One region of the Alkalihalobacterium sp. APHAB7 genome, then DNA from elsewhere that is predicted to be linked to it. Evidence: a T-box and tRNA genes for the amino acid it is inferred to sense, from the RefSeq annotation. Region 1 holds a T-box; the other holds one or more tRNA genes.

Region 1 (11,670 bases):
CGTCTATCGGTGCATCTGCAACGAGACGCACATCTTCTCCATACAATTCGGCAACATTATCGTTTATAGAAGAAATCCGAAATAAAATATCGCATTGATATGATTTCCGGCCTACAATTTGCCCTACCTTCAACTTCATAAAAAACTCCTCCTCACCAATTAGCCTATGTGAGAAGGAGTGAAAGGGTGCTTCAGTTTTGGATTAATGGTCTAATTCGTTTAACCTTTCAATAATCGGTTTAATTCGTTACTTAGTAGTGCAAATTCCTCAATAGAAAGTGTTTCTCCACGACGCTTTGGATCGACGTCAGCAGTTGTCAGCGCTAACTCTATTTTTTCTTTATGATCTTTTCCAAAATGGTGCGTTAGATTATTAAAGATCGTTTTTCGACGTTGCGCAAAACTGGATCTTATCACTTGGAAAAAGAAACTTTCATCTTCAACTTTAACAGGCGGCTCTTCACGAATGGTTAACCTTAATACGGCAGACTCTACATTCGGTTGTGGAACAAAGACCGTTTTTGGAACGGTAAAAACAGTTTCAGCCTTTGCATAATACTGAGCAGCGATTGATAAAGAACCATAGTCTTTCGTGCCTGGCTTCGCTGCAATTCGATCCGCTACTTCTTTTTGGATCATAACAACAATTCGTTTAATCGGCAGCTTTTCTTCTAATAACTTCATCAGTATAGGAGTTGTTACATAATACGGGAGATTTGCAACAACCATTACATCTTGTCCTTCTTTAAACTCCTCACTCAAGACTTGGCTTACATCTGCTTTTAACACGTCTGAATGAATAATTTTGACATTATCATATGGTGAAAGCGTATCTCCTAATACCGGGAGTAGACGTTGATCGATCTCAAAAGCAACTACTTTATCAGCACGCTTTGCTAATTGCTCTGTGAGAGCCCCAATTCCCGGCCCTATTTCAATCGCTCCAACTTGTTCGCTCACTCCTGCGGCTTCTAGAATACGTCCTAGAATGTTTGTATCAATGAGAAAATTTTGCCCTAAACTTTTCTTAAATGAAAACTTATATTTTTCTAAAATGGCTCTCGTTCGAAGCGGTGTTGCAATATCCTTAGTCATTATTTTCCTCCTCAAGCACCTGTTGTAACGCTTGTGAAAATTCCTCTTTTGTAATTTGAAAAACGTGAAGTCGTTTATGTAACTGTTTCCCATTAGCGTAACCAATTTTAAGAGTGGTTCCAATCCGTTCTCTGCGGTCACGAGATTGGGTTCCACCAATAAGCCCGCCATCAATTAGGTCTTGCCATGTTATTTCCTCTTGCGGGTTTTCAAACTCTTGCTTTACATGTGCTAAAGCTTGTCGGATAGCTTCAGGTGTCGCATTTTCAACTCCTAAATCATTTCCACTCTTTGAAATGGCATCAACTTTAGGTAAAAAAGCATGCTTACACCCTGGAACACGTTGACTCACAATATGCCTGATCCGCTCTCCTGGGTAATCTGGGTCTGTTAATATAATGACACCTCTACGGGCTTGGGCTAATTGAATCCGGTGTATAACCGCTTCTCCAATCGCTGAGCCGTTCGTTTCAATCGTATCTGCATTAACCGCACGTTGAACCGCAACCGTGTCATCTCTCCCTTCAACGACGATTACTTCTTTGATTTTCATAAAATATCCTCCGAAAAATGAAACTTTTTATAGTATAGAACGTCTAATAAGTAAAGACAAATATAACATTCAGTCTTTGCAAACCTAATTTGTATTGTCGAGCTTGAAATAGCGGACACACAGGCCCTTATTTTTGGCAAACGGCTCTCTTTTTGAATTATGCGGACTCTGAGGCCCTTATTTACTCATTATCATGCTGGTTTTACTTGATTTTTATCAAATAAGGGCCTCTCAGTCCTCTAAGTACCAAAATAGGGCGGTTTTTGATATAATAGCGTCCTCTCAGTCCGCTAATTGATCTCAATTATAAAACACTCTTGCGATACGAGTTCACAAAGAGGGGCTGCTGGGTCTTATCTGCGGTACTGTAAGGGGCATTCCTTGACTAGCTATAAGTACATTACATCGGCTCAAGGCGCTCCAGTTACACCGCTTAACGACCTCTTTCGCTTTTCTTGTTAGTATTTATCTTTAATGGTTTATCTATTTATGGATGGCAAACCGAAAAAGCACAGAGGGCTCTCTGTGCTCATCGAGTTAATCTAAAATTGTAATCGTGACTGTCCTTCTACCCCATCTGTATGCTTCCGATTTCGTCGGGACATGAACATCAATTTTATTTCCGCGAATCGCACCGCCTGTGTCACCAGCTATAGCTGTTCCATAACCTTCGACATGGACTCTTGATCCAAGAGGAATGACATTAGGGTCGACAGCGATCACTTTCATATTACGATTATTTTTTAAGTTGATACCAGTTGCTGTAATACCGCTGCATCCACTGCAATTTGCTGTATAAGCGGTTGCAGATACCCGCAGTGTTTTACCACTTGGACTAGATTGACTTGGGCTTGACTGACTAGTTGAAGTTTGTGTTGGAGAACTACCACGAGAAACTGTCGGAGTCGGTTGTCGTGTTCCTACTGCGACTACTCGATCCTTGCTCTCTCTTGTCGTCTCTGTTTTTATCAGCTCTCTAGAGACTTCCTTACCATCTTCTAAGACAACTTCATAATGTTTTTCAACAAGACCACTTTGCCCTGAATCTACAACCTTCTCTTTTCCTTTTTGTAACGAACTGTCATTTTTCGTTACTGTGGCAAATGCTACAGTCTCTTCCACTACATCGGTGACTTTTTCTACTCTAACTACCTTAATTTCTTCTTCACTATTAAGTACTTGTTCTAAAGCTGGTTCAACTCGATCCAGCTCACCTAGGGTGATCGATTCTTTTTCTAAAAAGTCAGCGACAGTAGTCGAAGTTGTCCATACTTCATGTTCTTCCCCGTCACTTGTGACTCTTACCATAAAAGCAGATTCATACGTAACATTCATTTCAGGTTGAATTTCTGTATTTAAGCTAGGACTAATTTTATCATGTTCTTTAACCGTAATATCTAATTCAGCAATTAAATCTTCTACACTATCAGCAGTTGTCCAGACCTGCTTTTCATCACCGTTAATAGCTACATTGATTTCTTTAGCTACTTTCCAACTTATGGACATATCTCCTGTAACCTTTTCACTGATAGCTGGTTCTAATTCATCGTATTCGCCTACAACAAATCCAAGTTCTTCCATTACTTCTGCAACAGTATTGGCATGTGTGCGGATTGTCACTTCTTCTTCATCTGCAGTTACCGTTACATTCGCTTTCGTTGTTTCATAGATTGCAAAGCTCATTGTCCCGATAACTAGGACAAAACATAGTATGGAGATCGTCAGTTTTTTCCCAAAATTTAGGTTAGAAAAAAACGAGCTTATCCTACTGGGTTCCATGTTTAATCTTCCCCCTTCTCAAGGTACGAATTATAAACACTTCACCTCCTTTTGTCAACTAGTATAATGTCAATTTGTTTCCCTCATAACAACTATTATCCATAAAAGTCCCCCTGAAGGAAACAAATATTTATCGACAAGTTCAATGTATGCAAGCCCGCTTCATTGTAGAACTCCTACGAACAAAAGAAAATTTAGACAAGCCCTCTTAGAATCCGACATAATGTTCTATCACATTATGTTAAATAATTTTTTTGCATTCTCCATTGTTTGCTTTGTCAATTCCTCATACGTCATTTCTTTTAACTCAGCAATTTGCTTTGCAACAAGTTCTACATATGCCGGTTCATTTCGCTTTCCACGATACGGATGAGGTGCTAAATATGGACAATCTGTTTCAATTAACAAACGATCTAGCGGTACTTCGACAGCGACTTCTTTAGGTTTCTTAGCATTTTTAAAAGTTACTGGTCCACCAAAAGAGATGTGGAAGTTCATGTCTAGACAAGCTTTTGCAATTTCAACACTTCCACTGAAGCAGTGCATAATTCCACCAACTTGTGAAGCTTCTTCTTCTCTCAAAATATCAACAATATCTTGACTCGCTTCACGATTATGAATAATGATCGGCAGGTTTACTTTTTTGGCTAAACGAATTTGTTTTCGAAATACTTCTTTCTGAATATCCTTTGGAGATTTATCCCAATGGTAATCAAGTCCCATTTCACCTAAGGCAACTACTTTCGGATGTGAAGCGAGCTCCTCTAACCACGCTAAATGCTGATCTGTCATGTCTATTGCATCCACTGGGTGCCATCCTACAGCTGCGTAGATGTTCTCATGCGCCTCTGCGATGGCTAAAGCCCCTTTTATCGTTTTCTCATCAAAGCCGACCACCACCATGTGAGTGACACCTGCTTCTTGCGCACGTTGAATGACTTCTGCCAGGTCTTCTTCAAACTGATCGGCATTTAGGTGGACATGTGTATCAAATAACATTTTTTATTCATCCTCTCGTTGTTCAAATACAATCCAAACTAATTATTATTGTAATAAAACATCGTTGGTTACTTCTTTTTTTAAAAACTGTGTTAGATTATACTGTTGATATCCGTTGATTTTGAGCTATTTTTTCAGTAATGGGCAAAATCCAATCCTCTTTAACAGCACTTTTTTAAAAAAGGGAAAGAGAAGCCATTATTTAAAAGCTTACCCTAACCCTGATTATTGTTTTCTATTATTTTACTTTTGCTCCGTTAGGCATCGACTGATCAACTGAAGCAAGTGTAAGTTGGTCACCTTCAGAGGCAGCTAATATCATTCCTTTTGACAATTCACCACGCAGTTTTATTGGCTTTAAGTTTGTCACACAAATAACTTTACGACCGACTAAATCTTCTGGAGAATAATATTTCGCTATACCAGAAACAACTTGTCTTTGTTCGTAGCCGAGGTCAAGCTGAATTTTTAATAACTTATCTGCTTTTTTCACAGGTTCTGCTTTGATGACTTCCGCAACACGTAAATCAACTTTCATAAAATCATCAATTGTAATTTCTTCGGACTCTTCGACCTCGTTTTTAGTTACTTCTTGTTTTGGTTCATCTTTTACTAATGAACCACCCATCATTTCAACAATATATTTCACTTCTTCTTCGACGTCGAGACGTGGGAAAATAGGCTCACCTTTGGATACAGTCGTCCCAGAAGGAATTTGACCAAATGCTTGAAGTGAATCCCAAGTTGTTACGTTTTCTGCTAATCCTAATTGTTGCCAAACTTTTTTAGGTGTTTCTGTCATAAATGGCTGAATTAAAATAGAGATATAACGTAAAGACTCAGCCAAGTGATACATAACCGCTCCAAGCTTTTCCTTTTCATCTTCGTTCTTTGCTAATACCCAAGGTTGGGTTTCATCAATGTATTTATTTGTACGGCTTACAAGCTGCCAGATTGCTGAAAGTGCAACTGAAAACTCCATATCTTCCATTGCATTTTCAACTTTTTCAACTGTAGCATCTACTAGTTCGACTAAACTTGAGTCAAACGGTGTCCCGTCTTTCACATAAGAAGGAAGTTGACCATCAAAATATTTATTAATCATCGCAACCGTACGATTTAATAAATTACCTAGATCATTAGCTAAATCGTAATTGACTCGCTCTACAAAGCTTTCCGGCGTAAATACGCCATCTGAACCGAATGGTACTTCTCGTAACAGGTAGTATCTAAGTGCATCTAATCCGTAACGGTCAATTAATGGTACCGGGTCGACCACATTTCCTTTTGACTTTGACATTTTTCCGTCTTTCATTAATAACCAACCGTGACCAAACACTTTTTTGGGCAGTGGTAAATCAAGTGCCATTAGCATAATTGGCCAATAGATGGTGTGGAAACGAACAATTTCCTTTCCAACGAGATGAACATCAGCTGGCCAGTATTGTTTATACTTCTCTTCATTAGCACTTCCATAACCAAGAGCTGTGATGTAATTAGAGAGAGCATCAATCCAAACATAGACGACATGTTTGGGATTGCTCGGAATTTTTACACCCCATTCAAACGATGTACGAGACACCGCTAAATCTTCTAGGCCTGGTTTAATGAAATTATTAATCATCTCATTTTTTCGTGACTCTGGTTGGATAAATTGCGGATTATCTTCATAGAACTTCAACAAACGATTGGCATATTTACTCATACGGAAAAAGTACGATTGTTCGCGAACTTTTTCTACAGGGTGCCCGCTGTCAGGACTTTTTCCACCGACTACTTTACCATCTTCCATAACTGGATCAACGAGTTGATGTTCCGTGTAAAAAGTCTCATCTGGAATGGAGTACCATCCTTCATATTCATCTAAATAAATATCACCTTGAGCGAGTAACTGTTCGAAAATCTTAGCAACTACATCTTTATGCCGGTCTTCTGTCGTACGAATAAAGTCATCATATGAAATATCGAGTTTCTTCCATAAATCCTGAATACCACTTACAATTTCATCAACAAATTGTTGGGGTGTTACGCCTTTTTCTTCTGCCTTTCGTTCAATTTTTTGACCATGCTCATCAGTACCTGTTAAATACATGACATCATAGCCGCGTAAACGCTTATAACGTGCCATCGCGTCTCCGGCTACCGTTGTATACGCATGACCAATATGCAGCTTATCACTCGGATAATAAATTGGTGTTGTAATATAAAATGTCTTTTTTTCACTCATTCAAAACGTCCTCCACTTAGTTAGTTTTCTTTACTGCCCTTTCAATTTCTTCAATAAAACTTTACAATAAGAAGCTTGTGTTCCACCTTCACTCAAACTAAAATAGGTTTTAGGTAATCGCTACCTTTATGTACTGTTTAAGAAAGGAGCTGAACATATAAAAAAGCCCTCATCCAGCAAGGGACGAGAGCGAACTCACGTGGTACCACCCTATTTCCCCATTCTTTCACAAGAACAGGCTCAATAAGTCGTTTGACTTCTCTAGTAACGCTAGAGTACGTTGCTCCCTTATTAGTGTTCTAACTCGAAAGCAATTCCTCACTGGACCATCTTCTAATAGTGACTATACTGGTTCCCAGCTACCCCAGCTCTCTGTCTTAGCGTCCTCGCTAAATAGTCGACCTATTATACTCATCCGTTCATCGGAAGTGTTATTCATTTCTTTCATTTAAGTTCTTCCACATCTCACCAAAAAATATACCGAATAAATACAGCTAATGTCAAGGTCGATCATAGATTGTGGCAAATGGATTTTTCACCTTTTTCAGTTTCCCTTTTATCGCTAATTGTTCTAACTCTCTTTTGAGTTGAGCCACATCCCAGCTTTTCCCGAGAGCCTGATTGATCTCATCGGTATGACGAATTAATGCCGTTTCTGATAATGGCAGAAGAGACTGTATCACCTCAAGTACACCATCATCTTCCTGATCATTCATTACCTTTAATTCATCAAAAGGATTTAGCACATGTGGACTTGTCGTATCTGCAAGACGGATTCTTACCGCTAGTGTTCTCCCAAAAATCGCAGAAGAAACAAAGACATCTCCAGACCGTAAGTATGGTAGTCTTTTACCCTCTTCATGTGTTAAATCAGTTTCTTCCTTTATCGTTTGAATATCTGTACCACGAACGGTCCGAAAAACAAACTTCGAGTTTAATTGTGCTGTAATCGTTTCATCTAATAGAGTCGGTCGTTGTGTCGCAAAAATAAGAAACACACCATATTTTCGACCCTCTTGCGCGATTTCTTTCAAAACACTTTTGGCAGGAGCGTCATATCCTTTAGGGGCAAAATTATGAGCCTCATCTGTTACGATCACAAAGGGTGGGAAAAAGGTTCCTTGCTCATTTTGAAGTTTAGCGTCTCTATACGCTCTTCGTTTTGTATAAAGCACCCCAATGACAAAGCTGGAGAATACTTGTAATAACCATACAGAACCTTGGATGACTACCAACTTCCCGCTGTGTAAGCCCTCTTCAATGGCACGGATATTATGTTGAAACAAACCAGATTGATATAACCGATTTAAACGCCATTGAATTCCTTTCACCGAAGACAAAGGCAAGCTGCCAAACTGATTTAAAAGTTTTTGATACGTATCATATTGTTCTAGCTGCTCACGAGACAAACCATTGCCATCATAAATAAAGGCTTCTACTTTCTGTTTACCTAACTCCAAAGCATCTACTAGATTAGCAATGCGATCACTAAACGATTGATAGCTGTCTTTTCGCTTATGTACACTTTGAATGACGTTTACCATCGATTCAGTTAAAGAACCCGCAGCACCAAGGAGTCGTTCAATATCTCTCGTGGTTAAAGAACTAAAATCCACCCCTACATCTCTTCCAATTTGAACAGAAAGATACTTATTACGATAGTCTGTTTCATTCACCCCTTCTGACAAATGACTAAAATTCATTTCAAAATGTGGGTCGAACACTATGGCAGGGATCGATTGTTTCATAATTTCTTCTAACATCACTCGTAACCCAAAAGATTTTCCAGAACCAGAACCACCAAACACACCAATATGTGGGTATTGTTGCATTGCTTTTATGTCAAAAATAAAAGGTACTCCATTTTGGTCACGTTCCACTTCCTGTTCTTGAATTTTCATAAGCTGCTTGAGCTCAGAAGGTAAGGTTTCCATTAAATGATCGGTACTCCGTATTTCACCTAATACTAATCCTTCCTGAGGTTGGACTTTTACTAAGAAATGTTGAACTTCTGCAAATTCAGGGGTTCTAACAGAAGCACCCGTCTGAATCGGTTGGATCGCTTCTTCAAATAACCTCACTTTGGAAAGATTAATCTCATCCGCACCGATATCATACCCTATTTGTTCTAGCGTCTTTAACACTTGTGCATCAACGATTCCTTTATCATATCCCATTGGAATAAAGCGGTTATAGGAAAAGGTTTCTACAACTTCACCCATTGGATTGCCAAGTCTATCATCTTCAATGAGCAAAATTTCATTGATTCTAAATTTATGTTCTTTTGAGACAACATATATTTCATGTTGTGTCGTTATACCAACTACTTGCATACTACTCTCTCCCTCTAACTAATATAATCTGTGTGTTCGTTTTGGTGAGAATAAACGTCGAGTAAGTTCTGGATCGATATACTGCTCGACTAGTGCTTCTACTAATTTATCCGTAATTCGTACATCCCGATCAACCATATCAAGAAATATCGGAATCCCTCTTCCTTCTTTCGGTGTAATCGAGTAAACAAAGTCACAAATTCGGTTCATTTCTTGTTTCTGCTCAATCAGTATATCTACACCAATAACGGCAGGATCCGTCGAAGGCCTCAGCCAAGCTGTATGTACCTGGGGTTTATGTTGAGCCTTGTCGAGATACAACATCTCACCTTGCTTTAATACACCAAATAACAGATCTCGGTCATATACCAGCTGTTGCCCCCGTGCTTCATTAAACTCAAGCTCTAAAACTTGATACAAGAAGCTTGTACCCACTTCTTCTGTCACACCAGCTATAAGAACATGGTTCAAAAGCGCCAGCTCCCTTACTTCTTGCCAAAGTTTCGGTGCATCAATGGCATAATGTGTAAGTGAACCATCCATTAAAATAAGTTTGATAGATCCTTCTTCCATCATCGCTTTAGCAACCATCAATTCTAATTCAGCCATTTTTGATGACCGGACTCGCTTTTGACTCTCTATTTCTTCACTACTCGTTTCCTCGATTTCTTCTAGCAAAGGAGTATATATATCGAACTCCCACTTTTCTATCCCTCTAATTGTTCGTGCCAGTGCTTGAAAAAAATAGATGATATGTGGGTGTTCACCTTTTGTCTGATTGACAGAACCATCCACAGCTGCTACTTCTAATTCTCCAATCCAGTTCGACAAAAAGCCAGCCTCGTTTCGTGACATTTGTCGAAAATGTCCGTTTTTGTCGAATATACTTTGTCGAATTGTCGAATTAATCCTTTGCTTATTTCCATATTTCATTCGTAACTCACTATCCAATTTTGTCATTTTTTCAATAAAATGTCTTGGAACTTCTAACAACCATACTCACCTCTCAATTTAAAACCCTTGTTATACAACAACCTAACAAAAAAAATAGAAAAAATTACTAACAATATACTTAAATTTGTAAGAAAAATGAATTGACTTGTTTTGGAAACACTGGTATTCTTGGTGTATAAAGAATTTTGTCGAAAAATGACATCAATAAAATAAGATATAACCATACATTGGGAGGAGAAAAGAACATGAAATCTACAGGTATTGTTCGTAAAGTTGATGAGTTAGGACGGGTAGTTATTCCAATTGAGCTTCGTCGTACACTTGATATTGCAGAGAAAGATGCATTAGAGATCTATGTTGATAATGACCGTATTATTTTAAAGAAATATAAGCCAAACATGACTTGTCAAATTACTGGGGAAGTATCTGATGACAACCTTTCAATTGCGGATGGAAAAATCATCTTAAGTCCACAAGGCGCTAAAGCAATCATTGATGAGCTTTCTAGTTACTTAGAAAAAACTAGCAAATAAGTTGATATAAAAAACGTGGCTCTGCTATTGCAGAGCCTTTTCTCTGTTACTTATGGTATTCTGCATACACGTCACGCTTCGGCAGTTGTCTTTCTTTTGCTACTTCCTTAATAGCCTCCTTACTACTCAACTGCTTCTCCTCTATATAATGTTCAACATGTTCATTGATTGAAAGGTTCTCCCACCATATATTTTCAGTTATGTGAACTTCACTCGCTCCATCTACAACAACACAAAATTCCCCTCTGACTTGGGAAGATTGACACCACTCTATTACCTCAGATATCGTTCCACGAATGAATTCCTCGTACCTTTTAGTTAATTCGCGACAAATAGCAATTTTCCTGTCACCTAATTGTTCTAATACATGTTTTAACATCTCTTCTAAACGATGAGGAGATTCATAAAAAATAATCGGCACTTGTATATTCTTTAACTGCTCTAATTCCTTTTTTCGCTCTTTTTTTTGTCGATTTAAAAATCCATAATAATAAAAGTGCTGTGTATTAAGTCCAGACGCAATGAGTGCTGTAATGGCTGCATTTGCTCCTGGTAAAGGAATGACTGAGATGCCTTCAGCTAGACAATCAACGACGAGTTCATAACCCGGATCGGAAATAGCAGGTGTTCCAGCATCACTTACTAAAGCCACATTCCGTCCTTCTCTTAAAGCTTGGAGTAACTTCTCGCCACTGCCTCGTTTATTGTGATCATGATAACTTACAAGTTTTGTATCTATTTCAAAGTGAACGCATAACTTTTTTGTTTGTCTCGTATCTTCTGCTGCAATGACATCTACTTCTTTTAAAATTTTGACCGCTCGAAACGTCATATCTTCTAAGTTCCCGATAGGAGTTGGTATTAAATACAAACTTCCTATATCTTCTTCTTTTTCTTCAAAGCTCTTTTGCTGCCACATCATTTAACTTCCCTTCTTGTATTAAACGCTCTTTGTCTCGTTTTGAAAGTTGTTTGATCGCATATTCTGATTGCATCGCTTCCTTTTTAGTCATATACTCGTGACAAAACTCTAGTACAAATGGGCCCTTACCCCTTGTGTATTTTGCTCCTTTTCCGGCTTCGTGCATTTGTAATCTGCGCTCAATATTATTTGTATAGCCTGTGTAGAGCGAGTCATCTTGACAACGAATCATATATACATAATGATTACCCATAATAAATGGCTTGAAACTCCTT
Region 2 (11,670 bases), on a different contig from region 1:
TACAGGGATTTGGGTTGTTTTATTGTATATTACTGGATTAGTTCTAATAATCGTTGATGGAAAGGCGATTAGTGACGGAACGATTGCATTTTTAGGTGTTATTTTGATGATCGTAGCTCTGGCTATCCCTGCACCAAATTTTTTATACGGGGCTTTAGTTGCCATGGGTTTAGTGCTGGGTGCAACAACTGCTTTACTGTTTCTAAAGGTATTCCCGTCGAGAAACCTATGGTCAAAAATGACTTTAAGAGATCGATTAACAGGGGAATTAGGCTACAACTCAATTAATGATACGTATAAAGAGTTAATCGGAAAAAGAGGAAGAGCAATAACTCCGTTCCGCCCAATTGGTACTATGGAAGTTGATGGAAAACAGTATAGTGCTACGAGTGAGAATAATTGGTTAACACAAGACACTGTCATCGAAGTTGTATCTGTTGATGGTACGCGTATTGTTGTGAAAAAAGTAGATGAAAGTAACGGTTAAGTAGTTAGTAGTGTGTAGTGGCAAACATCAGACTTTAAAGTAAAAGAGGTTAGGTAATCTAAATTAGAAAAAAACAGGTTGCTGGGAAGTGAACTCAGCAGCCTGTTTTTTGTTTTTTGCTTAGTTGTTTGTTGGGTTACTCGCTTCATCGTTTTGCGGGCTAATTTTTGGCTTTGGAACATATTGCAAAACTTTATATAACATGAAGATTGCAATAGCCCAATAGAAGAAGAGCGAAAATGGAATAATGATTCCAAACGCCTCTGTTAAATTAAATATAGCTGTCGGAAGTGTAACTGTATAAGCAGATAAAATCCATAAATGTCGGTATTTTAAGTTTAATTGTGCTTTGTTCTTTAACATAAGTCCAAATAAGGCTAATACCGTTACCCCGATAAATTTCATTGCTGTAAAGAAAAGGTATAATACTAATAAGAAAACAGTTAAAATGACAGGAAGTACATCGGCTATACCATTTACTAACCCTGTTATTTCTTCTTTTGTTAAGTTTAAATTACCTAGGTCGCGGTATCTAAAAGTCTCTGCTTTCCCATCAGTGATAATAACTGCTTCACGTTCAAGCATGGCTAAACCGTTATCGTATTCGTAAATATCACCGACAGTTAAATGTCCTGTAGGATCAAGGATAAAAACACCATCCTCAGTCACATCAATATAAGGCTCTGTTATATCTGATGTTAGAACGCCATTTTGGAAAGCAAAATCCGGTATCTCTTCCTCTAAAGATGTAGCTAAATAGTTAATACCCTGATAAGCTGTTGTTGATAAATTAATTGCACTGGGAATCGAAACAACCGCCATTAATAAGAATACATAGAAAATGGTTTTTCCAATCCCTTGGAACCGAAATGCGGCGATATCCTTAGGGGAATACAAACTTTTAATCAGCTGTTTAAAAATATTCATTTAATAATGTCTACTCCTTCTTATTTAGCTTGTGTTCATGTGTATTGATTTAAGCTTAGTGAATTCTCGAGTGTAATGATCACACACAACCTAGATCAACACTACACACTCACGCATTCGTACCTATTAAATAACTACCAACATACATTTTACAAGAGAAAAAAAAATGGTACAAGAGAAGAGCTGTTTCAATTAGGTGACGACTTTTTTTCCATAAACAGCTTGTCAAATATATCAGTTTATGATATATTACTTTTCGTCACCACCTTTTGAACTTCAGATTTCAGTGTTGACTAAAGTTGATTTTTTGAGTTATAATATTATTTGTCTTTATTATTCCACAGTAGCTCAGTTGGTAGAGCAATCGGCTGTTAACCGATCGGTCGCAGGTTCGAGTCCTGCCTGTGGAGCCATTTATTTTGGCGGTGTAGCTCAGCTGGCTAGAGCGTACGGTTCATACCCGTGAGGTCGTGGGTTCGACTCCCTCCGCCGCTACCATTTCTAAAAAACTTTATATAATGGCGGTTGTGGCGAAGTGGTTAACGCACCGGATTGTGATTCCGGCATTCGTGGGTTCAATTCCCATCAGCCGCCCCATTGAAGGACCCTTAGCTCAGTTGGTCAGAGCGGTCGGCTCATAACCGATTGGTCGTAGGTTCGAGTCCTACAGGGTCCACCATTAACTATAGAAGTACACGGAGGAATACCCAAGTCCGGCTGAAGGGATCGGTCTTGAAAACCGACAGGCGGGTTAAACCGCGCGGGGGTTCGAATCCCTCTTCCTCCGCCATACCATTACATAATATGAGCTTATGATTGATCTTGAATTCAATCATAAGCTTTTTTATTTTCAAATTTAAAAAGTATCGTCATACACAGGTTTTTATTGTTCAGCTCGACTCTTATACTTGAATGTCTTTTAGGAAAATCCACGTAATCGTTCCGAGGGCGATACAATAGATAGCGAAGTATGTGAGTTTAGCTTGATTTAGCATTTGGATCAACCACTTAATACCGATAATTGCAAAGATAAATGAGGCGATACAGGCGATGGCAAGTTCAATCCCAACTCCTGCGAAAGTTTCTGTCGTTAGTTCTGGTAATTTTAAAATGGTAATCCCTAAGATAACAGGAATGGAAAGTAAGAAAGAATAGCGAACAGCTGTTTTTTTATCCAAACCGCACCAAAGTGAAACAATTAAGGTACTGCCGGCTCGCGATATTCCTGGTATAACAGCCAGAGCTTGGCCGATCCCAATAATAAGACAATCTTTCCAAGTCATTTCTTTTACCGTACGATTTCCTACATTAATCCCGTGTTCAATCAGTATTAAAAACAATCCTGTAACAATTAAAGCGGCTCCAATTGTTGAAGCTTGAGTAATATTATCGCCTATCAAACCTTCAATTCCTTTGCCAACACCCATGGTAATTAGGGTAGCGCCTACAATAAGCCAGGCAAATCGATAGTTTGTTTTCGCTTTTTCGCTCTTGAAAAATAAGTAAGTAAAGAAGTCTTTAATAATTTCAAGTAAATCGCGCCAAAAAAAACAAATGACGGCTAGTAAAGATGCTGCATGTAGAAGGACTTCGAAAGTCAAGTCGCTCGTAGACACTTGAATACCTAGTAGCTTTTCAGCAATAACCAAATGTGCTGAACTAGAGATCGGAAGAAACTCTGAAATTCCTTGGATGATGCCTAGTAGAAGAGCTTCAAACCAGTTCAAATTCACACCTCCCATATTTGTATGTATTTCACAATATGGGGTTTGTCCGTTAAATATGAATGTTTTGATTATAATTTTAAAAATGAGGGAAATGTATGAAGTGGAAAAGTTGAAATAGCAGTTAAATACATTATACATATCAATTGCATGTTATACGTTTTTTTGTTAATGTAAATATTGAGCAACTTAGTAAACATTTCTGTTGCTTAAATTTATTAACTGCATTGGATTACTTTACCATTTATTTGAAGACAATTGCTTAGGGAGGAAATTAAAATGGCAAAACATGAATTACCTGCATTACCTTATGCTGCAAATGCACTAGAGCCTCATATTGATGAGCAAACAATGAATATCCACCACGGGAAGCACCATAACACATATGTGACTAACTTAAACGCTGCTTTAGAAGGTCATGATGAGCTTGCAAGCAAGTCAATTGAAGATCTAATTAGTAACTTAGACGCTGTACCTGAGAATATCCGTACAGCAGTAAGAAACAATGGCGGAGGCCATGCTAACCACTCTTTATTCTGGACGCTTTTAAGCCCGAATGGCGGTGGCGAACCAACTGGTGATTTAGCAACAGCGATTAACAGTAAATTCGGAAGTCTTGACAGCTTTAAAGAAGAGTTTGCAAAAGCTGGAGCTACTCGCTTTGGTTCTGGTTGGGCTTGGTTAGTTGTTAACAACGGCGAGCTTGAAGTAATGAGCACACCAAACCAAGACTCTCCTATCATGGAAGGTAAAACTCCAATCTTAGGTTTAGATGTATGGGAACATGCATATTACTTAAATTATCAAAACCGTCGTCCAGACTACATTAATGCATTCTGGAATGTAGTAAACTGGGACGAAGTAGCTAAGCTATATAGCCAAGCTAAATAATATATCATAATGGAAACACCGCTAACCTATATAGTTAGCGGTGTTTTGTTATATAAGGTGACAGTACATGATAATTGTTGCATAACGTTTATAGAAAATCGCCAAACTACACCTAAGGTGGTGTAGTGACGGCATGAAACTGTTGCAAAAATTAGTTGGTGATGTAGAAGTAAACCGAGATTTAGTCCTGCTATTAACAATTGGAGGGCTGTATGCTCTGAGTATTGCTTTATCTAACACATTTGTAAATGTTTATTTATGGAAGCAATCTGGTGAATTTCTTGACATTGCTCTATATAATTTATCATCTGTTGTAATGCAGCCGATAACCTTTATTCTTGCAGGAAGGTTTGCAAAAAAAATCGACCGGGTTATCGTGTTGCGGCTAGGAGTCAGTTTCCTATCCGTTTTCTTTTTTACAGTGCTATTTTTAGGTGAAAATGCGGCCCAATATTTAATCTTGTTAGGGTCGTTATTAGGAATTGGTTTTGGGTTTTATTGGTTAGCATTTAATGTATTAACATTTGAAATTACAGAGCCGGAAACAAGGGATTTTTTTAATGGATTTTTGGGGTTACTAACTTCATTTGCTGGGATGATTGGTCCAATATTAGCAGGCTTTATTATTACTAGGATGGAGAAACTTTTCGGTTATAAAATAATTTTTGGAATATCTTTAACATTATTTGTCATTGCGGTTATTACAAGTTTATTTTTGAAACGACGACCTGCAACAGGTAGTTTTTCTTTTCTCTCTGTGCTAAAAGAGCGAAAGCGGAATGACAATTGGAGGCATATTCTTCATGCGCATTTCTTCCAAGGTTTAAGAGAAGGAACATTTGTTTTTGTAATCGTCGTGTGGGTTTATATCGCAACAGGCAGTGAACTTGCAATTGGTACGTATGGATTAGTCGCTTCTGCGGTTTCATTTATTTGTTATTTTTTAGCGACTCGTCTTATGAAACCGTCTTTTCGAAAAAAATCAATATTGATAGGTGGGACGATTCTTTACTTAGCTATTTTCATTATCATAACAGATCTAAATTTTACTCGTCTCATTATATATGCAGTCGTCATATCCATTGCTTACCCTATGTTACTTGTTCCTTATGTTTCTTTAACTTATGACGTGATCGGAAAAGGCTGGAAGGCAGCAGAAATGCGAGTTGAATACATCGTTGTTCGAGAATTGTTTTTAAATTCGGGAAGAATTACTTCCGTTCTTGCTTTCATCTTTACGATTACCGTGTTTAATGAAGAGCATGGAATACCTGGACTTTTTCTAATACTAGGTGCAGGTCACCTTGTAATTTATTTCTTTGTTAGAAAGGTAAAGATACCACTTAACAAAGGCGGTGAAACCTATAGTTTCTCTCGTCAGCAAAAAGGAGAGGGCGATAGTGGGGGAACGTCTGTCTAAACTTGTTGAAAAAGTGTGGGAAAGCAAATCTTAACTTTAAAATTGCATATTTATTATGATATAATAACTGTAGAATACAACCTGCCGTGTTAGTTAGCTTCTACTTGTTTCGAACCGTGGATATAAAAAGGGAGTTCTACATTAAAGATTTAACAACATGCCTATTTTTGGAAGTTGGAGAATTTTTTGCGAACACCCACCTACGAGTGTAGGTTCTTGAAACAATAGGGCAACGGCATACGCGGGTTTCTTACTTAAAAAATCATACGAGGCTGACTCAAGAGTGTCTGTGCTTCTCAATAGGAGAGGTTCTTGACACTTTACTATTGGGTCGGCCTTTATTTTGAATTCATATAAAGGATGTTCATCCTTTTTGAACTGCGAATTTAAAGAGAAGTAACTCTATAGAGAGGAAATTGAAATGACAAATCAAAAAAAGAAAAAAAACCATATCCCAGCGCGTTTGAATCTATTATTTTTTGCTGTATTTATATTGTTTTCTGCACTTATTCTTAGATTAGGTATGGTTCAAATTGTACAAGGGGAAGATTTCACCCGAGAACTGGAGCGAACGAGTAATGTTACGACGAGAATCGATGCGCCTAGAGGTATTATGTATGATCGCAACGGTAATATCGTTGTTGATAATGAAAAACAACTCTCACTCACCTATACCCAGCCGCCACGACCTTCTGAACAAGAAAAGTTAGAGGTTGCCGAGAGATTAACAAATTATATTGAGTTAGATACTTCTAGTATTACTGAGCGTGATATGAAAGATTATTGGATCTTAACTCGACGCGAACAGGCACTCGATAAGGTAACTTCCGAGGAGAGAAAAGGTTTAAGTAACAATGAAGAATATCAATTGACGTTAGACCGCATTACGGAAAATGATTTAGCAGAAATTACCGAAGAAGAGAAAAAGGTATTAGCTATAAAGCGTGAAATGGATCGAGGGTATGCACTCTCGCCTCAAAGAATAAAACAGGGTCTTACAAAAGAAGAAGCACACGGAATCATTGAGCATCTGCCAGATTTACCAGGAGTTGAAATATTGCTCGATTCAACACGAAAATATGTTTATGATGATACATTTAAGAGCTTCTTCGGTCGTACCGGTTCAATTCCGAGAGAAAGTTTAGATTTTTATTTATCAAGAGGGTATGAAAGATCTGACATCGTTGGAACAAGTTTTCTTGAGCTTCAATATGAACAGGCTTTACGGGGTGAAAAAGCAGTAGTAGAAAATATTACGAGTCGCGGCTCAGTCATCGGTACTTCATTAGATAAATTAGGGCAACGAGGAAATGATCTCGTTCTGACAATTGATATGGAGCTCCAGAAACAAGTTGAGGAAATACTACAACGAGAAGTTAACAAAAATCGCGGGGCATATTTACGAAATCCAGCTGCTTACGTTGTTATGATGGATCCAAGAACTGGGGAAATCTATGCCATGGCCGGGTATGAAGGTAATGACTTTGACCATTTCGGTGTTGTTAACAAAGCATTTGAGATGGGATCGACTATAAAGGGAGCAACTGTTTTAGCTGGTCTGCATGCAGGTGTAATAAACCCTAATACTATAATTCATGATGCGCCGATCCGAGTTGGTGGTGAAACCAAACAGTCTGTAACACGTATGGGTAATATTAACAGTATAACGGCTTTAGAGAGATCATCTAACGTATACATGTTCCACATTGTAATGAGGATTGCAGGGTTTAATTATAGCTCAAATTGTTGCTGGAATGATGTAGCTGGAGCATATGGAGACTTTCGAAATTACCTTCACCAATTTGGACTAGGTGTTGAAACAGGTATCGATTTGCCTTCTGAAGGAATAGGGGTAAATGGTGGTGTGCAACGGGTAGGTAACTTACTTGACTTTGCCATTGGACAGTTTGATACGTATACGCCGCTTCAACTGGCGCAATACGTTTCAACCATTGCAAATGATGGGTACCGTATGAAGCCGCAACTTGTTAAAGAAATTAGACAACCTAGTTCTTCAAAACAAGAGTTAGGCCAAGTGATAAATCAATTTCCCCCGACTGTAATGAATCGTGTGGAAATGCATGATGATCACATTAAGCATGTGCAAAGAGGCTTCAGACAAGTAATTGCAGGGTCTAGAGGTACAGGTAGGGCTCTTGCAAATAAACCATATCAACTTGCAGGTAAAACGGGTACTGCTCAGGTGTTAAATAAAGAAGGGAATAACCAAACATTTGTTGCTTATGCACCGTTTGATGATCCAAGAGTAGCGGTTGCAGTAGTTGTTCCGAATGTTAATAGAAGAACAAATGCTACCATCTCAAGAGATATATTAGAGGGTGTTACGGACGCATTTTTTGAATTAGAAGAAAATCGACAAAATCCTTCATTCAATCTTCCAACTGAGGGCGATGGTGAAGACGAGGATAACGAAGAAGAATCGAACTAAAAAAGAGGCTGACGGAATAATATGTCAGCCTCTTTCTATGCGTTTTTTTCCATCATTGTGTAATCGTCAAAGCAATCTCTTCAACGGTCATTGTACTATTTAATTCAAATTCACCTGCTTTAATTTGTTGTGTCAGTTCATTGTCACGTAGAAATTGTAAGAATTCTTCTGTGTCTTCTAATACATTTACTTTTTCCAAATAATTTGCCACGTTCATACTACTCATCCCGCTTTGAATTTCGATAATGGTATAATGGATCGTTTGAGGTTGAGGATCGACTTCCTCCTCTAGTGCTATGTCTTCTCGTTCAGCTTCTTCTTTTCCTTTTAACAGGAGGTCGTATTCCTCCTCATCTAGAACGATGAAGCCTTGATCTTTCAGGATATCCATCATTTCTTCACTACTTAATTCGATTTCAGGTATTTCAATATCATCTTGTTCGATTTCGATGTGCGTGGTTTGAAAAAAGTACATATATGCAAATACACTAGTAGCAAGTAAAATTCCTGCTGCAACTCCCTGTACCGTTTTTTTCGCCATTATATCCCTCGTTTCTATCTTCATTCCTTCTGTTGATATGTAGCAATCAATCCAAGGACTTCACTCTCTGATAGGGTTGTTAGTTCCGCAATTTTTTCTATAGCATACCCAGCTTCGTAATAGGCTGCAACTTCATTTAAAAGATCATTGGTTGTGTTTTTTTTCAGCGTCTGAGTAAAGTACGCCTCATCACTTCCTGATAAGATTTCTTCTTCTAAAATTGTAACCTTTTTCTTTAGTTGATATATTTCTTGCATGAAAGTCATCGAAAAACTTTCTAATTGATTTTCGAGGTCTTTTGTACGGTCTTTTATGAAAAAAGAAGCTATTAGTAAGAAAATTGCTAAGACGAAAAGTACTATGATGACGACTTCCATAAAAATCCCCTCTCTCGTCTTTCTTTGCTCAAATTTTTTGTGCCTCTTTTTATTATACATGCCAAGTCAATACTTCATTTCAAGGTTTCCCATAATAACCCAAAATTCTTCATAAAAACAGAGGATTTTCGCGAAAATAGCCGAAAAACTTTTTTGTCATGTGCATCCCTTATGCCTAGTACATGTGACAAGAAAAGACAAAATAGACTGCTTGTCTCAAAAAAAGATGCTCAGTAAGATTAAGGAGGAATAAATTATACCTTTCAATCACTATTAGTTGATTTCTATATAAGAGAGGTCGTTAAGTACTAAAAAAGTTAAGCAGGAGGTTTTTATTGTGCCTAGAGAGCTCGTAGTTGGGAACGGTAAACTACTCGTTAATATTGATAAAGACTTGCAGGTTAGGGATATTTATTTCCCTTTTGTCGGACACCAAAATCATGTTCAAGGTCATCCCAATCGAATTGGAGTATGTGTTGATGATACGTTTTATTGGTTAAATTCTGAAAACTGGACGATTCAAACGAACTATCATGAGGACTCTCTTGTTACTAATAGTCTAGCGGTGTTGCCAGAGCAACAAATCGCTATACGTGTTGAAGAAGGGGTTCATCAACGTGAGATGGTGTTCATGCGGAAGTTTTCTGTAGAAAATCTATCTAAACATCATCGTCATATTAAATTGTTCTTTCATCAAGACCTTGCAATATACGAAAATGAAGTGGGGGATACTGCCTTCTTTTCACCTAAAGATCGTACAATGATTCATTATAAAAGAAATCGCTATTTCTTATTTAACGGATCTCTTGGTGATAGTGGAATTAAGCAATATACAACAGGTGTCAAGCGTTTCCATGAGCAAGAAGGCACCTTTCGTGATGCTGAAGATGGACAACTTCATTTTAATCCAATTGCTCAAGGGTCTGTCGATAGTACATTCTCGCTAGAGGGAGAGCTTGAACCTAACGCCACACAAGAAGCTTACTACTGGATGACTGTTGGTAAGTCGTTAAAAGAGGTACAAGCTCTAAATGATTATGTCATGGAGACAGGACGTCAACAAACTTTAGATAAAATACATACTTACTGGAAAAGTTGGGTTAATAAAGGACAAGTATTGACGGCTAATTTTTCACCAGAAATGATTAATTTATATAAACGCAGCTTACTAGTTGTCAGAACTCAAACGAATGAAAACGGGTATATTATTGCTGCTAATGATTCTGATATCCTTCAATACAACCAAGACCACTATAGCTATATGTGGCCAAGAGATGGCGCCCTTATTGCACAGGCAATGGTTAAAGCTGGTTATCACGGGATGGTTCGTAACTTCTTTAGAAGATGTAGTGAAGTGTTATCAGATGAGGGTTACTTATTTCATAAATATAATCCGGACGGTTCTATTGGCTCGAGTTGGCATCCGCTAGTTGGAGAAAGTGGTGAAGAACAGTTACCCATACAAGAAGATGAAACAGCTCTTGTTTTATGGGCGTTCTGGGAAGACTATGCAGCAACTGGTGATATCGAGTTTGCTCAATCTCTATACCGTCCTCTTGTTCGTCCAAGTGCAGAATTTATATTAAACTTTATTGATGAACAATTAAATCTTCCCTCTCCTTCCTATGATCTATGGGAAGAGAGACGGGGAATTTTTACGTTTACAGCTAGTACTGTCTATGGTGGTTTAGTGGCAGCTTCTCGATTTGCAAATCTATTAGGTGAAAAAGAGAGCGCAGAGCGATATGAACAAGGTGCTAAACGAATAAAAGAAGCTGTAGAGAAGTATCTTTTTGATGAGAATACAGGTACATTTTTTCGAGGTTTATATAAGGATGGAACAACAGGTGAAATTATTGTTGATCAAACCCCTGAAAGCAGTCTTTACGGGCTGTTTGCTTTTGGCATGTATGATGCCAAGGAAGAAAAGGTTAATCAAACAATGAGTGTAATTAGCGAACAACTTAGAGTGAAAACAAATGTAGGGGGTTATGCACGATATAAGAATGATACTTATTTTAAACAAACAGAAGATATTCATGAAGTACCAGGAAACCCTTGGATTATCTGTACATTATGGGTTGCTAAATGGCATATCTTGAAAGCAGTTAGTATAGAAGAACTTCAACCAGCCTATGAGATTTTTCAATGGGTTTGTGAGCATTCTTTAAGCAGTGGTTTACTTCCTGAACAAATTCATCCAAACACAGGTGAACCTTTGTCGGTAGCCCCGCTTACATGGTCACATGCAACATTTATTGATGTCATAAATGACTATAATCAGGCGTTTAGACGACTTTCTTTTAAAGTGTAAAAAAGATACACTTGCTACCTTGGCATATCTTTGCTATCATTTAAAGGTATGAATGAAAACAAGAGGTTTGGAGGGAGAACATAATGCGCGTACAAGTAACTTTAGCTTGCACTGAAACTGGTGATCGTAACTACATCACTACTAAAAATAAACGCACAAACCCTGAGCGTATTGAGCTAAAAAAATATAGCCCAAGACTTAAGAAACACACTTTACATCGTGAAACGAAGTAAGGTAATCAAATGAGACCGCAAAAAACCTATATACTTAGGATTTGCGGTCTTTTTTGTTTGTCTGTATATTTTATATTTAAGCGCAGTAAAATCAACGGATATCAACAGTATAATCTAACGCAGCTTTTATTTAATAATAACTTCGACTTGGTGGTGGTACTTTTGCAAATAAAGAAAGAATTACGTACTGTCGTAAAAAATAAGTTAAAGGAAATGGGTGCAATAGAACATAAAACCAAGAGTGAAAAAATACAAGAACATCTGAGTTCAACTTCTTTATGGAAAGAAGTGAGTACAATTGCAATCA

Evidence for each region. A T-box is a leader RNA that pairs with one kind of tRNA and senses whether it is charged. The one in region 1 lies ahead of metG (methionine--tRNA ligase), so its partner is inferred to be a tRNA-Met.
Region 2: it encodes a tRNA-Met, which carries the amino acid that the T-box ahead of metG (methionine--tRNA ligase) is inferred to sense. The anticodon was not compared.

What each region holds. Positions count from the first base shown of each region.
Region 1 covers NZ_JBLWFS010000024.1:7,264-18,933, reverse strand. The annotation lists gene yabG (sporulation peptidase YabG) at 1-139, opposite strand, end outside; gene rsmA (16S rRNA (adenine(1518)-N(6)/adenine(1519)-N(6))-dimethyltransferase RsmA) at 220-1,095, opposite strand; gene rnmV (ribonuclease M5) at 1,088-1,648, opposite strand; gene ACNSTQ_RS18240 (ubiquitin-like domain-containing protein) at 2,186-3,427, opposite strand; gene ACNSTQ_RS18235 (TatD family hydrolase) at 3,659-4,426, opposite strand; gene metG (methionine--tRNA ligase) at 4,665-6,653, opposite strand; T-box leader at 6,830-7,085, opposite strand; gene ACNSTQ_RS18225 (ATP-binding protein) at 7,154-8,986, opposite strand; gene ACNSTQ_RS18220 (DNA double-strand break repair nuclease NurA) at 9,005-9,979, opposite strand; gene ACNSTQ_RS18215 (AbrB/MazE/SpoVT family DNA-binding domain-containing protein) at 10,186-10,473, shown strand; gene rsmI (16S rRNA (cytidine(1402)-2'-O)-methyltransferase) at 10,520-11,392, opposite strand; gene ACNSTQ_RS18205 (GIY-YIG nuclease family protein) at 11,370-11,627, opposite strand; gene ACNSTQ_RS18200 (tRNA1(Val) (adenine(37)-N6)-methyltransferase) at 11,641-11,670, opposite strand, start outside.
Region 2 covers NZ_JBLWFS010000002.1:23,006-34,675, reverse strand. The annotation lists gene ACNSTQ_RS02520 (NfeD family protein) at 1-487, shown strand, start outside; gene ACNSTQ_RS02515 (DUF1189 domain-containing protein) at 608-1,414, opposite strand; tRNA gene ACNSTQ_RS02510 (tRNA-Asn) at 1,752-1,827, shown strand; tRNA gene ACNSTQ_RS02505 (tRNA-Met) at 1,836-1,912, shown strand; tRNA gene ACNSTQ_RS02500 (tRNA-His) at 1,936-2,011, shown strand; tRNA gene ACNSTQ_RS02495 (tRNA-Ile) at 2,017-2,093, shown strand; tRNA gene ACNSTQ_RS02490 (tRNA-Ser) at 2,112-2,204, shown strand; gene ACNSTQ_RS02485 (undecaprenyl-diphosphate phosphatase) at 2,317-3,141, opposite strand; gene sodA (superoxide dismutase SodA) at 3,418-4,029, shown strand; gene ACNSTQ_RS02475 (MFS transporter) at 4,163-5,449, shown strand; RNA gene ssrS (6S RNA) at 5,525-5,701, shown strand; gene ACNSTQ_RS02465 (peptidoglycan D,D-transpeptidase FtsI family protein) at 5,871-7,898, shown strand; gene ACNSTQ_RS02460 (hypothetical protein) at 7,951-8,439, opposite strand; gene ACNSTQ_RS02455 (hypothetical protein) at 8,460-8,816, opposite strand; gene ACNSTQ_RS02450 (glycoside hydrolase family 15 protein) at 9,154-11,130, shown strand; gene rpmG (50S ribosomal protein L33) at 11,214-11,363, shown strand; gene ACNSTQ_RS02440 (5-formyltetrahydrofolate cyclo-ligase) at 11,373-11,670, shown strand, end outside.